2 regions of the Streptomyces sp. NPDC101165 genome follow, and region 2 is predicted to be linked to the other one. Evidence: riboswitches for the same ligand, from Rfam matches in the RefSeq annotation. Region 2 holds a riboswitch; the other holds the start of a gene.

Region 1 (8,542 bases), on a different contig from region 2:
TCCGTGGGGCGGGAGGCCTAGGCCCTTTCGTTCGAGGTCGCGCCGGGGGCTGCGGGGTGGGTCCGTTGCAGCCGGGGCCGGTGGTGGGGTTGTGGCAGACGTTGATGCCGGGGCCGCCGTCGTCGGTGTGGGTGCCGGCGTTGCCGTCGAGGGTGTCGCGGAGTTCCGTTCCCCGGTACCGGTCCGCGAAGGTGCAGCGGGTATGCGGACGGCATCGACAAGATTTTTGAGCGGACCCTGGCACATGTCGGCACATCTCCATACGGGTTGACCGGACAGGATGGAGGCCTGGCCGACCTGGAGCGGGCTCGTGGCTTCGCCGTCCCCGACGAAGCCGTCGGACCGCCGCCCGGTGTCGGTGGTGCGCGCTCTTCACCGGGGCGACGACTCCTCAGCACGAAGGAAATCGATGACTCTCCGCGAGATCAAGCCCGGCAACCGTGGCTTCCTCTACGTCAACTCCCACCCCGAGGGCTGCGCTGCCGTCGTCGACGAGTTGTGGCGGCGCACGCCGGCACCCACCGGCCCGGCCGACGCGGCGGGGCCGGTCGCCCTGATCATCGGCTCCAGCGCCGGCTACGGCCTCGCCGCCACCGTCGCCGCGTTGCGCACCTACGGTATGCGCGGAATCGGCATCGCCTTCGAGGCCCCCGAGACCGAGCGCCGTACCGCCTCCGGAGGCTGGTACCGGACGGCCCGCACCGCAGCACTCGCCGGACCGGACAGCGATTTCGCCTTCCTCAACGCCGACGCCTTCTCCGTCGCGGCCAAGGAGCAGGCACTGGACCACCTCGCTGCCCGGTACGGCCGGGTCGACTACCTCGTCTACAGCGTCGCCGCGCCCCGCCGCACCGACCCGGTCACCGGCGAGGTCCACCGCTCGGTGATCAAGCCCCTGGGGTCCGCCTTCCGGGCCAAGACCTTGCAGTTCGACGGCGACACCCCACTCGTCGGTGCCCTGGAACTCGAGCCCGCCGTCGACGCGGAACGCGACGCGACGGTGCAGGTCATGGGCGGCGCCGACTGGAAGTTGTGGATCGACGCCCTGGCGGACCGTGGCCTCGTCCACCACGGCTTCCACACGGTGGCGCTCTCGTACGTGGGCTCCGACCTGACCGCACCGATCTACCGGGCCGGCACCATCGGCGCGGCCAAGCAGCACCTGGAGGACACCGCGCGTCGCCTTCAGCAGGACGTGGCCCCGCTCGGCGGACAGGCCCACACCGTGGTCGCCGGCGCGGCTGTCACCCAGGCCTCGACCGCGATCCCGTCCATCGCCCTCTACACCAGCCTTCTCCGCGCCGTCCTCGGCGACGGCTTCCAGAGCACCGCCCAGCAGGCCGCCACCCTTTGGCAACAACTCACCGGCGCGGCGCCGCTCCAGCTCGACCAGGAGCAGCGGATCCGCCTGGACGGCTGGGAGATGGACGACAAGGTTCAGGACGCCGTCCATGAACGCTGGGCCGCCGCCGACACCGACACCCTGGCCGAACTCGCGGACACCGACTGGTTCCAGGCGCAGGTCGGTCAGCTCTACGGGTGGCACGTACCCGGAACCGACTACAACACCCCCGCCCAGACCACGGTTTCCTGGCCGGCCACGAGCTGAGCCGGCCGGCACGCGGTCATCTGATCCTTCCCGCTGCCGTCGCCGCAATCCACCCGCGCCGGAGGGCACTTGGCCCCGGCGCGGGTGGAAGCCCTGTGGTCACAGGGAGGCCTTGGCGGTGTCGCGTGCGGTGGGAAGCCTGCGGGAGCGGACGAGTGCCGGCAGCATGGCTGCGCCCGCAGCCACGGCGGCGGCTTGCAGAACGGCCGCCAGCGCGAGGTTCTGCGGCAGCGACACATCAGCGGGATGCGCGATCGCGACGTACAACGTGATCGGCAGTCGCCAGCCGCTCCACGCGAACAGCGAACCTGTCCCCAGCCAGCCGAGTGACAAGGGGACCCAGCGGGGCAGACGGGCGGGCCGCCGGCGGCTGAGCATCCACGTGGCGGCGGAGGCGACGAGCGCCCACAGTCCCCACACTCCAGTCAGCAGCCGTCCGCCGGCTTCCTGGTCCGCGGGATGGGCCACACCTGCCGTGCCGCCGAGCGCCCAGTAGACCCAGACGACGCCGATCACCGCCGCGATGCCGGCCGCCCACAGCGCGGGCCGTGGGCTGCGCTCGCCGTCGTCTCCGACCCGTCCCGCGAACACCTCGGGCCAACGCCGTCGAAGGTAGGCGGGCAAGGCGAGCGCGAGGCCCAGTCCCATCCCCACGAAGCTGATCTGGATCAGCGCGGCTTCCCAACCCGGCATGGCAGGACCGGAGTCCTGGTGGTGCTGCGACGCGCCGTCCGACGAGCCGAGCAGCGGGTCCAGTACGGCGTACGGCAGCAAGGGAACGAGGAACCCCGTGCCCACCCAGGCGACGAACGCCACCAGCGGTCCCGGGATCCGCATCCCCCAGGGCCGTACGAGGGCGAGGGCCACGGCGATCCCGATGGCCGCCATGCCGATGGTCACCGTGTTGAGCACCACCCATCCGGTCAGGTCGAATCCGTCACCGATGGGCAGCAGCCCCGCCACCGACCCGACCACCCATGAGATCTTGATCAACGCATAGGGCGTCATCACCAGAGCCGCCCCGTACGCCGCCAGCCGCCCCACCCGGTCCAAACGGTCCATCCGGTCCATCGAAGGTCCCCCCCTTTTTCGCCCCTTGGGAGATCCACCCTCGTCGGCGGGCTCACGCGCCGCGTCACGCGCAGGTCGTATCCCTCTCCCCCATCCGGCGGACACCGTCCTCCCGCCCATGAGCCCGGCCTCCAGAACATGCCGCCAAGTGGAGCAATCGCCGGTGTGCCGGAACCCCGCACAGGAGGCTGGACCTCTTGCAGGGTTCATGGGATCAGGAGTCCGGTGTGCGAAGGCCGCGTCAGCCGAACCGTCAGGCAAGTCGTCCACCGGCACGGCACGCCTCCTGGGCTGGTCCGGCAGCTCCGACGGCGTGGGCGTGCGGGAGCGCCGGGTGAGGCTCGGGCGTACCCGCCGGGAGCCGGAGGCCGGCATGGCCGTCCGGACCCAGCTGCCGGCGCCTCCGGCGTGGATCCGCTGGCTTCCGGCGATGTTCGTCGCGGCCCTTCTGCTGGTCGAACCGCTCACGCCCGTGGACTGGCCGGTGAGCTTCGCGCTGATCACCGTGCCGCTGCTGGCCGCCTTCGCCCAGGGGCCGCTCGTCGTCGCCGCCGTCACGGTCTTCGCGGTCCTCTTCGAAGGGGTCCTGGCCGGTACCCCTTGCTGTGCGGGCCGGTCCGTCGGTTACCTGTGGGACCGCCACTACGTGGCCTCGTACATCTGCACGATCCTGGTGGGCGCCATCGCCACGGTCCTGGCCTCCCATCGGACCCGCCGTGAACGCACGCTCGCCGACATGCGCTTCGTGGCCGAGATCGCGCAGCGCGTCCTGCTGCGGCCGGTGCCGCACCGGATCGGCAACCTTCTCCTGGAGAGCCTCTACCTCTCCGCCGCCGCGGAGGCGCGCATCGGCGGCGACCTCTACGAGGCCGTTCCCACCTCGTACGGGGTCCGGCTGCTGATCGGCGACGTCCGCGGCAAGGGTCTGCTCGCGGTCGAGACCGCCGCCACCCTGCTGGGCGCTTTCCGCGAGGCGGCGCACGACGAACCCGATCTGCCCGCCCTGGCCGACCGCGTGGAGATCAGCATGGGCCGCAGGGCGACGCTGCTCGGCGGAAGCGAGGTGGGCGAACGGTTCGTCACCGCCGTCTTCGCCGAGATCCCTGCCGACGGTCATCTCGTCCGCATCGTCAACTGCGGTCATCCGCCCCCGCTCCTCATCCGCTCCGACGAGGTGCGCGAACTGGACCGGGGGCGGTCGGCTCCGCCGCTGAACCTCGGCGTGCTGGTCGGAGAGCCGTACAACGTCGACGTCTACGACTTCCGGCCCGGCGACCAGCTCTTTCTGTACACGGACGGCATCACGGAGACCCGCGATTCCCACGGCACCTTCTATCCCCTGCTCGAGCGCCTGCGCTCCTGGGGCCCCCTTCCGCCGCGGGAGTTGATGGAACAGCTCCACCGCGACCTGCTGGCCTACAGCCACGACGGCCTCCAGGACGACACCGCGGCGCTCACCGCCTGCCTGCTCGCCGACCAGCCTGCCGCAACGCCTCCTCCGTCGGGCGCGGCGGACGGAAGCGACGGCCCGCGGTGATGCCGCCTGCGGTCCCTCCGGCGTGCACGGCAGGACGTGCGGCTACGGCCACGGTCCCCTTCAGACACCGTGGTAGCGTCCCGTCGGAGGCTCCGACGTGCCTGCCCCGGACGAGATGTGCGCCGTACCCGGCCCGCCAAGACGACGCACGCGCGGAGGCACCGTGGACACCGGCACGCACCTGATCGACTTCACCAGCGCCCCTCCCCAGGCCCGTCCGCTGGACGTGCGGTGGATCCACGGCTCGCCGTCGGCCAAGCACAACACCGACCCGGACATCCAGGTCCACGCCTATGACGAGCACACGTTCGTCCTGCGGCAGAACATGGCGGTGCACTACGAGGCGCCGTTCCTCTTCCTGCTGTGCGGCAACGAACGCGCGGTGCTGATCGACACCGGCGCCACCGGGTCCGCCGAGTTCTTCCCCCTGCGGCGGGTGGTCGACGGGCTCCTCGCGGACTGGCTCGCCCGGCACCCCCGCGACGGCTACCAACTGCTGGTGCTGCACACCCACGGGCACGGTGACCACGTCGCGGGCGACGACCAGTTCGCCGACCGCCCCGACACCACGGTGGTGGGCGCCGACCGCGCCGACGCCTGGCGGTACTTCGGGTTCGACGTGGACCCGGACGCCGTCGCCCGCGTCGACCTGGGCGGCCGGGTGCTGGAGTGTCTGGCCACCCCGGGCCATCACGAGGCGGCCGTCACGTACTACGACCCGGCCACCGGCCTCCTGCTCACCGGCGACAGCGTGTACCCCGGGCGGCTCTACATCGAGGACGTCCCCGCCTTCGCCCGCAGCATCGACCGTCTGATCGAGTTCGCCGGCCGCCGGCCCGTCACCCATGTCCTCGGCTGTCACATCGAGATGACCACCGAGCCCGGCGTAGACTACCCGGTCCGCACCACCTACCAGCCCGACGAGCCGCCGCTCCAGCTGACCCCGGCTCACCTCCGCAGGATCCGTGACGCGCTCACCGAACTCGACGCCGACCTCACCTGGCGCGCCTACTCCGACTTCGTCCTGTGCCCCCGGGCCTGAGCACGGAGCGGCCTGCAGTGGCCCTCAGGCGGCCGTAGCCTCGTCACGTCCCCTCTGGTCGCGGTGGATCGGCGTCTTCGTGCCGGTCAGGGGAACGCCTGTCCCGCCGCGTCCGGCGGCGACGATCTCCGCCACGATCGACAGGGCGGTCTCCTCCGGTGTACGGGCGCCGAGGTCGAGTCCGATCGGGGAGCGCAGCCGGGCCAGCTCCCGCTCGCTCACGCCCTCCTCCCGCAGACGCCGATCGCGTTCCTCGTGGGTGCGGCGCGAGCCCATCGCACCGACGAACGCCACCGGCATCGCGAGGGCCGCCTTCAACAGGGGTACGTCGAACTTCGCGTCGTGGGTGAGCACGCACAGGACCGTCCGCGCGTCGGTCGCGGTGCGCCGCAGATAGCGGTGCGGCCAGTCGACGACGACCTCGTCGGCCTCGGGGAAGCGGGCCCGCGTGGCGAAGACGGGGCGGGCGTCGCAGACGGTCACGTGGTAGCCGAGGAACTTGCCGGCCCGCGCCAGCGCCGAGGCGAAGTCCACCGCGCCGAAGACGATCATCCGCGGGGGCGGCATGTTCGACTCGACGAGCAAGGTGAGCCCGCCGGGACAGTGCGAACCGTCCGCGGCGACGTCCACCGTGCCGGTGCGCCCGGCCTCCAGCAGGGTCCGGGCCTCGGCCGCCGCCGTCCGGTCCAGTTGAGCGTGGTCGCCGAGACCGCCCTCGTACGTGCCGTCGGGTCGTACCAGCAGGGCCCGGCCCAGGAGTTCTTCCGGGCCGCGGACAACCCGGGCGAGGGCCGCCGGCTCGCCCCGGACAGCAGCCGACAGGGCCGAGGCCAGGACCGTACGGGCGGGCGCCTGTCCGTCCACCGGTGTGATCAGCATGTCGATCGTCCCGCCGCAGGTCAGTCCGACGACAAAGGCGTCCTCGTCGCTGTAGCCGAACCGTTCCGTGACGCTCTCGCCCGTCTCGAGCGCCTGTCGGCACAGGTCGTAGACCGCGCCCTCCACGCACCCGCCGGAGACCGAGCCGATGACGGTGCCCTCGCTGTCGACGGCGAGGGCGGCGCCGGGACCGCGCGGCGCGCTGCCGCCCACCGCCAGCACGGTGGCGACGGCGAAGTCCCGGCCCTCCTCGACCCAGCGGAACAACTCCTCCGCGATGTCAAGCACTTGGTACCCCGGCCTGGATGACGCGGTCCGGTCGGATGGGCAGGCTGCGGTGGCGTACGCCGGTCGCGTGCCACACCGCGTTGGCGATGGCGGCCGCGGCGCCCACGACACCGATCTCTCCGATGCCCTTGATCCCGACCGGATCCCTCGGGTCCGAGTCGTCGATCCAGTCGGCCTCGATGTCCGGTACGTCGGCGTGCGTGGCCACGTGGTAGCCCGCGAGGTCGGCTCCGACGTGGCCGCCCGAGGCGCGGTCCCGGATCGCCTCCTCGTGCAGGGCCATGGAGATGCCCCAGATCATGCCGCCCCTGAACTGACCGCGTGCGGTGAGCGGGTTGACGATCCGGCCCGCCGCGAAGATGCCGACCATGCGCCGCACGCGCACCTCGCCGGTGGTGACGTCCACGGCGACCTCGGCGAACTGCGCCCCGAAGGAGTGGCGTTCGGCGGGGGCGAGGGCGCCGATGGCCGCGGTGGTGTCCGACCGCACCGTGATGCCCTCCGGGGGGATGCCGGTGCCCAGAGCCAGCCTGTCGCGCAGCTCGTCGGCCGCGGCCGTGACCGCCCACGCCCAGGAACGGGTGCCCATGGATCCGCCGGCGATCATCGCCGGTCCGAAGTCGCTGTCGCCGATGCGCACGTGAACCCGCTCCGGGGGCACGCGCAGCGCGTCCGCGCCGACCAGGGTGAGTGCGGTACGGGCCCCGGTGCCGATGTCGGCCGCGGCGATCCGGACGGTGAAGGTGCCGTCCTGGTGCGCGGTCACGGCCGCCGTGGACGGCATGGCACCCGCGTGGAAGGAGGCGGCCGCCGTGCCGGTGCCGAGCAGCCAGCGACCGTCCCGGCGCAGGCCCGGACGCGGGTCCCGGTCCGCCCAGCCGAACCTGCGGGCGCCCTCGCGGAAGCAGGCGGGCAGATTGCGGCCCGCGAAGGGCAGGCCGGAGACCGGCCCCTTGTCGGGTTCGTTGCGCAGGCGCAGCTCGATCGGGTCGATCCCGCACTGCTCGGCGAGTTCGTCGAACGCCGCCTCCAGCGCGAACGATCCCGGCGCCTCACCCGGGGCGCGCATCCATGTCGGGGTCGGTACGTCGAGCCGTACGACTCGGTTGGCGGTGTGGTGGGCGTCGGCGTCGTACATCACCCGGGCCACCCCGGCGCTCGGTTCGACGAACTCGTGCACGGTGGAGGTGAGGCTGACCGAACGGTGTTCCAGTGCGCGCAGCCGTCCGTCGGCGTCGGCGCCGAGCCTGACGCGCTGGACGGTGGGGCTGCGGTAACCGGCGAGCGAGAACATCTGACGACGGGTCAGGACTACGCGTACCGGTCGTTGCAGCACCGTTGCGGCCATCACGGCGGCCACCTGGTGGGCGCGGACGCCCTTGCTGCCGAAGCCGCCGCCGACGTGTTCGGAGCGTACGTGCACCGAGGCCGGGTCGAGCGAGAAGAGGCTCGCGAGTTCGCCGACGACCCAGGTGGTGCCCTGGTTGGAGTCGATCACCTCGAGCCGGCCGCCGTCCCAGCGGACGGTCGCCGCGTGCGGTTCCATCGGGTTGTGGTGCTCTTCGGGGGTGGTGTACTCGGCGTCGAGGACGACGGCCGACGCGGCGAGTTCGGCGTCGAGGTCCCCCTTCTCCGCCACCGCGGGCATATGGCCGTCCAGCGGGTAGGCGTCCGGGTGTTCGCCCGTGAAGTCGACGTCGTGGGGCTCCTGTTCGTAGTGCACCACGAGCGCCTCGGCGGCCTCCCTCGCCTGCTCGGACGTCTCGGCGACGACCAGCGCCACCGGCCAGCCCAGGTGCGGCACCCGGTCGTGCTGGAAGACGGCGCAGGTCAAGTCGGGCTTCGATCCCATCAGGCCGGCGTAGTCGGTCTCGACGCGCGGGGCGTTGCGGTGGTCCAGAACGGCGAGGACGCCCGGGAGTTCGAGGACGGCGGTGGTGTCGATCTCGCGGATGCGGCCGCGGGCGACCGTGGACAGCACCAGCCAGCCGTGCGCGAGGTCGGCGAAGGGGACCTCGCCCGCGTAGCGGGCCGCTCCGGTGACCTTGTCCCTGCCCTCCACGCGGGTGTGCGCGGTGCCGACGGAGAGTGTCGGCGTGGGTGTCCCGGTGGTGGC
Region 2 (8,542 bases):
GCCCTGGCCGACTGGTTCGCGGTCACCGCCCTCTTCCGGCACCCGCTCGGACTGCCCATCCCACACACCGCGATCATCCCGACCAAGAAGGACCAGCTCGGCGTCTCCCTCGGCGAGTTCGTCGGCGAGAACTTCCTCTCCGAGGACGTCGTACGACAGCGACTGCGCGCCGTCGGCATCGGCAGCCGGCTCGGCGCCTGGCTCGCCGAGCCCGCCCACGCCGACCGAGTCACCGCGGAACTGGCCACCGCCGTCAGAGGCGCCCTCACCGTGCTGCGCGACTCCGACGTACAGGCGGTCGTCGGAGAAGCCATCACCCGGCGCGCCGACGCCCAGGAGATCGCACCCGGCATCGGCAAGATGCTGGAGAAGATCGTCGCCGACGGCGGCCACAAACGGGTGGTCGACCTCGTGGTCGCCCGCGCCCACGACTGGCTCGTCATCCACCGGGACGACGTGATGGTCGCCGTCGAAGGCGGCGCACCCGGCTGGACCCCGCGATTCGTGGACCGGAAGGTCGGCGAACGCGTCTACAAGGAGCTGCTGCGCTTCGCCACCGAGATGCGCGACATGCCCTCCCACCCCGCACGCGGCGCCCTCGACCGCTTCCTCACCGACTTCGCCTCCGACCTCCAGTCCGACACGGACACCCGCGCCCGGGTCGAGCGGCTCAAGGGCGAGGTGCTGGGCCGCGGCGAGGTACAGGACCTGATCGCCTCCGCCTGGACGGCCGTCCGCTCCATGATCGTCGCCGCGGCCGAGGACGAACGCAGCGAGCTGCGACTGCGGGTACGGGCCGCCCTGCTCTCCCTGGGCTCCCGGATGGCCGCCGAACCCAAGGTCCAGGAGAAGGTCGACAGCTGGGTCGAGGGCGTGGCCGTGCACATCGTCACGACCTACCGCAAGGAGATCACCTCCCTGATCACCGACACCGTGGCCGGCTGGGACGCCGAACACACCACCCGCAAGATCGAGGCCCACATCGGCCGCGACCTGCAGTTCATCCGGATCAACGGCACCGTGGTCGGCTCACTCGCGGGCCTGCTGATCTACGTGATCTCCCGCAGCCTCGGAGCCTGACCCCCGCCCCCCGAACCCCGGCCACCCAGGAATACTGACCCCCATGACCCGCCTGATCCTCGCCACCCGCAACGCCGGAAAGATCACCGAGCTGAGGGCCATCCTCGCCGAAGCCGGACTCCCCCACGAACTCGTCGGCGCGGACGCCTACCCCGACATCCCCGACGTCAAGGAAACCGGCGTCACCTTCGCCGAGAACGCCCTCCTCAAGGCCCACGCCCTGGCCCGGGCCACCGGCCTCCCCGCCGTCGCCGACGACTCCGGCCTCTGCGTCGACGTCCTGAACGGCGCCCCCGGCATCTTCTCCGCCCGCTGGGCAGGCAGCCACGGCAACGACAAGGCCAACCTGGACCTGCTGCTCGCTCAGCTCGCGGACATCGCGGAGGAACACCGGGGCGCCCACTTCGCCTGCGCGGCGGCACTGGCCCTGCCGGACGGCACGGAGCGGGTCGTCGAGGGCCAGCTGCGGGGTGTACTGCGGCATGCTCCGTCGGGGACGAACGGCTTCGGCTACGACCCGATCCTGCAGCCTGAAGGCGAGACTCGGACTTGCGCCGAGCTGAGCCCGGAGGAGAAGAACGCGATCAGCCATCGGGGGAAGGCGTTCCGGGCGTTGGTGCCGGTTGTGCGGGAGTTGTTGGGCTGAGACAAGGGAGAGGGGCCACCCAGATGGGTGGCCCCTCTCAGCGTGCGGCCGGTGGGACTCGAACCCACACGGGTGTTAACCCACTGGGACCTAAACCCAGCATGACTGCCAAATTCCATCACGGCCGCTCAAAAACGGTCATCCTGCCTGACCGAAGACGTTCAGTGTACGGGGGAACAGGTCACCCCGCGAGAGGCGCCCTCCCCTTCTGGCGACACCACGTCTCCGTCAGAGCATGGCAGTTGGGACACAGGTACCGCAGGTTCTCGCGACGATTGTCGCGCCAGTCTCCGTTGACGTGGTCGATCTGCAAGGTGATCGACTGCCCCAGCCATTCGCCAGTGTTGCCGCAACTTTCACACGCGTACGGCACTCCGATCTCGGCCAGGGCTCGGTGGAGCTGAGTCCTGTTGGCCCGCCCTGCATGGTCGGGTAGGACAATCAGTACTCGGTGGGCGGTGGGTGCGGGTGCCGGGCGCTCCGGTCGCCCCCAACTTCGGCGCTTGAAGTGGCTTGTGTCGAGGTCGAGGCGGGCTGCCGCACGCCGAACGCGCCGATGATTGGTGTCGTTCACCTCCAGGCCGAGGCCACGCATCACGTCGGCGTAACTCATGGAATCTCGTACAAGTTCTCGGATCCTGTCCTCGGGAATCGGTACACGCCGGTGAGAGAAGTGCCCCACGTCGATACCCCGAGCGTGAAGCATTCGACCCAGCGTCGCGCGTGAGCGGCTGTCGTCCGGTACACCCAGCGCGCGGGCCACGCCGCGCACGCCGGTCGCTGACGCCGCAGCTTCCTTCAGCTCCTCGGTTGTGAAGGGCAGGTCCAACTCGGCGCGATCCATACCGGGAAAGTGGCTGACGTCGATGCCCGCCGCATCGATGCGACGTCGAATGTGGGACAGAGTTCCGGTTGCCGGGGTGGCACCTAGCTTCAGAGCTACTTCGCGCAGCGACGACGACGAGGCGGCAGCCTCAGCGATGGCGGCATCCGAGTACTTGCGCCAAGGGCTGCGCTTCACGAAGTGGCTCGTGTCCAGTCCGTGTCCGGCGACTTTGTCCTGAAGCACTCGCCGCTGCCCCCCGCTCGCCTTGAGGCCGAGCCGTCGCATCAGGTCTGTCCAGTTACGGGCTTCAGGGATGATCGACGCGAGTCGTTCCCTGCTGTACGGATCCGGTAGATCCCGCTCTACCGCGCCGTGCTCATGCGTGACTCCCTGTGGCGGGTTCGATACCTGCCGCATACTCACACGCCCCTCCCCTTGCGTTCGCACGTTCGTGACCTCGTACGGAGTAACGAACCGTTTATCGGACAGTCACGCGCGGAATGAGAACGGCCCACGCCGGGGTATCCCGGGGCGGGCCGTTGGGCGGCAGAAGTGTGCCGGCTGGGGCTCAGATCGCCAGGTCCTTGATGATCTTGGCTACGTGGCCGGTCGCCTTGACGTTGTAGAGGGCTCGTTCGACCTTGCCCTCCTCGTCGACGATCACGGTGGAGCGGATGACGCCGACGACGGTCTTGCCGTAGAGCTTCTTCTCGCCGAAGGCGCCGTACGCCTCCAGGACCTTCTTGTCGGGGTCGGCGACCAGCGTGACCTTCAGGGACTCCTTCTCGCGGAACTTGGCCAGCTTCTCCGGCTTGTCGGGGGAGACGCCGATGACGTCGTAGCCGGCGGAGGCCAGGACCTCGAGGTTGTCCGTGAAGTCGCAGGCCTGCTTGGTGCAGCCGGGAGTCAGGGCCGCGGGGTAGAAGTAGACGATGACCTTGCGGCCCTTGTGGTCCGACAGGGACACCTCGTTGCCGTCGGCGTCGGGCAGGGTGAAGGCGGGGGCCACGTCACCGGGCTGGAGTCGCTCGCTCATCGGTCCAGCGTAACGGGGGGCGTTGCGGCGCGGTGGCGGCTGGAGCTGACAGACTGTCCGGGACAGTATCAGGAGACTTCGGAGGCCGTACGGTGGCGGACACGTCGGACACCAGAACCCCGGCGCAGATCGAGGCGGACATCAAGCGCCGTCGCGACGTGCTGGCCGAGACGCTCGACGAGATCGGGGTGCGGGTGCATCCGCAGACGATCGTCGCGGACGCCAGGGCCAAGGTCGTCGCCAATATCGATCACACGGTCGGGCGGGCCTACGTCCAGGTCAACCGGGTGGTGAGTGAGGTGCGGGCGCAGTTCGTGGACGAGGAGGGCGCGGCGCGGCTGGAGCGGGTCGTGCCGGTCGCGCTGGTCGTCGTCGGGGTCGTGGGGCTGCTCGCGGTGGGGTCGCGGCGGCGTAAGCGCTGACCACCCGGGGTCGTACGAGTCCGTCCGAGGCAGGTAGGTTCGAGGCGTGAGCGCCAACAGAAACAGCAACCCTCAGCACGACAAGCTGCCCATCCGGATGCTGCACGACCGGGTTCTCGTGCGGCAGGACGCCGGTGAGGGCGAGCGGCGGTCGGGTGGCGGCATCCTGATTCCCGCGACCGCGGCGGTCGGGCGGCGGCTGGCCTGGGCCGAGGTCGTCGCGGTGGGGCAGAACGTACGGACCGTGGAGCCGGGTGACCGGGTTCTGTTCGATCCGGAGGACCGGGCCGAGGTCGAGGTGCGGGGCGTGGCGTACGTGCTCATGCGGGAGCGTGATCTGCACGCGGTGGCCGCCGACCGGTTCGAGGGCGGCGAGGACTCCACCGGCCTGTACCTCTGATCAGAAGCCGAGAAGGGGCTGGTGACCGTTGTCACCAGCCCCTTTGTCGTTCCTTTGCTATGTTCGAAGGAGCCCGACGAGACGCGCCGTACCGGGATGCAGGCAAAGACGACGCACCGCAGAGAGTCGTCCGTTCGTCTCGGAGGTGTGTTGTCGTGGCCTGGGTGCTGCTTGTCGTGGCCGGTCTGCTCGAGGTCGGCTGGTCGATCGGGATGAAGTACACCGACGGGTTCACGCGGGTCGTGCCCAGTGTGCTCACCGGTGCCGGGATCGTGGCCAGCATGGTGCTGCTGTCGTACGCCGCCAGGTCGCTGCCGATCGGTACCGCCTACGGGGTGTGGGTGGGGATCGGGGCGGCCGGGGCGGCGGTGCTCGGCATGGTGGTGCTGGGTGAGCCGGTCACCGCCGCCCGGATCTTCTTCGTCTGTCTGCTGCTGGTCGCCGTCGTGGGGCTGAAGGCGACCAGCGGTCACTGACCCTTCCTAAGGTTGGCCTCCGGCGTCGCCGGTGGTGCCTGTGGTGCCACCGGGGGTTCCTCCGCCCGTGGTCGTCGTGCCGCCGCCGGGGGTGCCTCCGCCGGTGGTCGTGCCCCCGGCCGTGGTGCCGCCGGCCGTGTCGCCGCCGGTGGTGTCGCCGCCGGTGGTGGTCGTACCGCCGCCGTCCGTGGTGGTGCCGCCGCCGGGGGTGCCGCCGGTGTCCTGGCCGGCCGTGTCCTGGCCGCCGGTGGTGGTGCCGGTGGTCGGGGTCCCGGTCGGGCCGCCGTTGTCCTGGCCGCCGGTGGTGGTGGCGCCGCCGGTGTCCTGGCCGCCGGTGGTGGTGGTGCCGTCGGTCGGGGCCTGCGTGCCGGGTGCCTGGACGTCGGCGCCCTGCTGCAGCTGGAGGTCGAAGTCGGTGGCCGGCTTGCCCTTGAGGGCGTCCTTGGTGAACTGGGCCCAGATCTGGGTGGGTGCGCCGCCGCCGTTGATGCGCGGCAGACCCATCGCGCCGTACAGCGGCTTGTGGGCCGCGGTGACCGGGTCCTGGCCCATGACGGAGACGACGGTGGCGAGGTCGGGGGTGTAGCCCGCGAACCAGGCTGCGGTGTCCTCCTCGGCGGTGCCGGTCTTGCCGGCGGCGGGGCGGCCGGCGGCCTGGGCGGCGGTGGCGGTGCCGGACTGGACCACGCTCTGCAGGACGGAGGTGGTGGTGTCGGCGGCCTCGCGGCTGACGGCCTGCTTGACGGGCTCGTCGGGGAGCTTGATCTCGTCGGTGCCGGCGTTGGTGATCTTCTCGACCATCGTGTACGTGCCGTGCTTGCCGTGGTTGGCGAGGGTCGCGTACGACTCCGCCATGTCCAGGACGCTGGCGGTGGCGGTGCCGAGGGCGATGGACGGGTAGGGCTGGAGGTCCTTGGTGTCGGCGGGGACGCCGAGGGCCACGGCGGTCTGCTTGACCTTGGACGGGCCGACGTCGACGGCCATCTGCGCGTACACGGAGTTCACCGACAGGTCGGTGGCCTTGCGGACGGTGATGTCGCCGTAGGACTTGGAGTCCTCGTTCTCGGGGGCGTAGGGGCCGCCGCTCCAGCCCTGGACGGGCCGCTTGTTGGTGCCGTCGTAGTAGGTGTTCGGGGTGATGGTCTGGCCGTCCTGGGTGGTCGAGCCGTTCTGGACCGCGGAGGTGAACACGAACGGCTTGAAGGTGGAGCCGACCTGGAAGTCACCGCGGGTGGCGCCGTTGGTGTACTGCTTCACGTAGTCGACGCCGCCGTACATGGCGACGACCTTGCCGGTCTTGGGGTCGACGGAGGCGCCGCCGGCGCGGACGGCGTTGTCGACCTTGTTCTTCTTGTTCAGCTTGGACATCAGCTGGTCGTCGACGGCCTTGACGAAGGCGTCCTGCTTGTCCTTCTGGATGGTGGTGGTGATGCGGTAGCCGCCGAGGGCCAGCTTGTCGGGGTCGATGATGTTGTTGGTGGTCAGGTAGTGCTTGACCGCCTCGACGAGGTAGCCGCGCTGGCCGGAGAGGCCGGTGGAGATGGTCTGTTCCTTCGGCATGGGGAACTTCATGCCGGCGCGCTTGGTCTCGCTGAGCCAGCCCTTCGTGACCATGCCGTCCAGGACGTAGTTCCAGCGGGCGAGGGCGGCGGACTTGTTCTCGGGGTGGGCCACGACGTCGTACTCGCTCGGTGCGTTGACGAGCGCGGCGAGGTAGGCGGCGCGGGCCGGGTCGAGGTCGGCGGCGTCCACGCCGTAGTAGGCCTGGGCGGCGGCCTGGATGCCGTAGGCGTTGCGGCCGAAGTAACTGGTGTTGAGGTAGCCCTCGAGGATCTCGGCCTTGGACTTGTTGCGGTCCAGCTTCATCGAGATGAAGAACTCCTTGGCCTTACGGGTGACCGTCTGTTCCTGGGCCAGGTAGTAGTTCTTCACGTACTGCTGGGTGATCGTCGAGCCGGACTGCCTGCCCTTGCCGGTGGCGGTGTTCCAGGCGGCGCGGAGCATGGCCTTGGGGTCGACGGCGGACTCGGTGTAGAAGTCGCGGTCCTCGGCGGCCAGGACGGCGTGCTGGGCGTCCTTGGAGACCTGGGCGAGGTTGACGTTCTCGCGGTTGATCGTGCCGTCGCGGGCGAGCTGGGAGCCGTCGGCGTAGAGGTAGACGTTGCTCTGCTTGGTGGCGAGGGCGTTGGCGGGCGGGATCTTCACGAGCGAGTAGCCGAGGAAGAAGAGGCCGATGAGCAGCAGGACGCCGATCACGAAGGTGCTGAGCACCATCCGCCAGGTGGGGATGATCCGCCGCCAGCCGGTCCGCTTGGGCCGCTTGGGCTTCTTGCCCTTGCCGCCGCCGGGGCCGCCGGGACCGCCGCTGTCCGGGAGGGGGGTGGGGAGCTCGTCGGGGGTCCGGGTGGTGGAGGTGGCGCGGGCGGCGGCTGCGGCGCCGCCGGCAGATGCAGCGCCGGACGCGGCTGCGGCTCCGGCCGCGGCGGCAGCGCCTGCCGCGCCGGCGGGGGACTTCGGGGCAGCGGCGGCGGAGGCCGCGGCGGCCATGGCGGCACCGCTCGCGGAGGCGGCCGTAGCGGCGGCGCTCCCCTTGCCGGGCCGGTTCGACTGGCTCGGCCGGTTCGGCCGGCCTGCCTGGTTCGGCTGGCTCGGCCGGCGCGGCTGGGCCGACTCGGCCGACTGGCTCTGCTGGGTCGACTCGCCGCCGGGAGCCTTGACCCGGCGGAGGACCTGCGTGGTCTCGGCGGGAGCCGGAGCCTCGCCGGAGGCCTGGGAGGTGGCGGCCGCCTGGTTCCCCTCCTGGGAGGCCCGGGGTGCCTTGATACGCCGGAGAACCTGAGTGCTCTCCGCCGCGTTGGGCTGCTCGGACTTCTGAGGCCTGTCGCCCGCCTGGGCCGGCCCGGACTGCTGGGGCACTCCGGCGCGCTGGGACGTCGTGGCCGGGTCGGACTGCTTCTGGGACTCGCCGGACTTCGCCGAGCCCTGCGACTGCCCGGGGAGCCGGGAGCCCACGGACGCCTGGGCTCCCTGGGGCTTGTCGAAGGGACGCGGATCGGCGGAACCCTTGGCCTTACCGGACGCCTGCGCCCTGTCGGACGCCGAAGGCCTCTCGGGCCGACGGGACTCGGCAGAACCCTGCGGCTCCGCGGACGACCGGGGCTTCTCGGGCTTCTGGGCTTCCTCCGCCCCCGTGCCCACTTGGATTCCCCGGCCTTCCGTCCTCCCCGCACGGCTCGCCTGAGCAGCGCGACGAGCCCGCGCGGCCTGGTCGGCACCGGCACCAGCACCGACGTCCGGAAGCGACTCGCCCCCGGACGTCCGGTCCGACCTGCCCGCCTGTCCCTGGGCCGACCCGGCGGCCGAACCCGGACGGTTCTCCCCCGGGCTGCCCTGCTCCCGGTCCGCGCGCTGATCGGCCCGCGCCCCGTCCCCACCCTTCCGGTCCCCGGACCCGCCCTTCTCGGCGGGGGTGTCGCTGTCGGGCGTATTCGGAGTCCGCTCCTCGCGGCTCCGGGCGGTGGACCCCGGCTCTGCGGGCCCTTCAGCCGGCAGCGGTTCTTCTGGTGCCCCGCCCTTGGTGTGCTGCTGCGGCTGCGGCTCGTCGCTCATCTCGTGCACGGACTCCTGTTTCGCGTCGTACGTTTCCCGTACGCCTC

What was found. Region 2 has a riboswitch for guanidine ahead of ACIRVH_RS37095 (multidrug efflux SMR transporter). Riboswitches for the same ligand answer to the same signal wherever they lie in the genome.
Region 1: another riboswitch for guanidine. It lies ahead of ACIRVH_RS26555 (MBL fold metallo-hydrolase); the one in region 2 lies ahead of ACIRVH_RS37095 (multidrug efflux SMR transporter).

The regions. Positions count from the first base shown of each region.
Region 1 is NZ_JBIWPG010000012.1:206,679-215,220, forward strand. It holds gene ACIRVH_RS26535 (aldo/keto reductase) at 1-21, shown strand, start outside; gene ACIRVH_RS26540 (enoyl-[acyl-carrier-protein] reductase FabV) at 410-1,609, shown strand; gene ACIRVH_RS26545 (hypothetical protein) at 1,709-2,671, opposite strand; gene ACIRVH_RS26550 (PP2C family protein-serine/threonine phosphatase) at 3,015-4,217, shown strand; guanidine-III (ykkC-III) riboswitch at 4,301-4,368, shown strand; gene ACIRVH_RS26555 (MBL fold metallo-hydrolase) at 4,381-5,259, shown strand; gene ACIRVH_RS26560 (XdhC family protein) at 5,284-6,426, opposite strand; gene ACIRVH_RS26565 (xanthine dehydrogenase family protein molybdopterin-binding subunit) at 6,419-8,542, opposite strand, start outside.
Region 2 is NZ_JBIWPG010000022.1:155,029-163,570, reverse strand. It holds gene ACIRVH_RS37130 (DUF445 domain-containing protein) at 1-1,080, shown strand, start outside; gene rdgB (RdgB/HAM1 family non-canonical purine NTP pyrophosphatase) at 1,124-1,726, shown strand; tRNA gene ACIRVH_RS37120 (tRNA-Leu) at 1,770-1,854, opposite strand; gene ACIRVH_RS37115 (HNH endonuclease signature motif containing protein) at 1,908-2,969, opposite strand; gene bcp (thioredoxin-dependent thiol peroxidase) at 3,121-3,588, opposite strand; gene ACIRVH_RS37105 (DUF3618 domain-containing protein) at 3,681-4,010, shown strand; gene ACIRVH_RS37100 (GroES family chaperonin) at 4,108-4,410, shown strand; guanidine-III (ykkC-III) riboswitch at 4,457-4,528, shown strand; gene ACIRVH_RS37095 (multidrug efflux SMR transporter) at 4,566-4,886, shown strand; gene ACIRVH_RS37090 (transglycosylase domain-containing protein) at 4,893-7,433, opposite strand.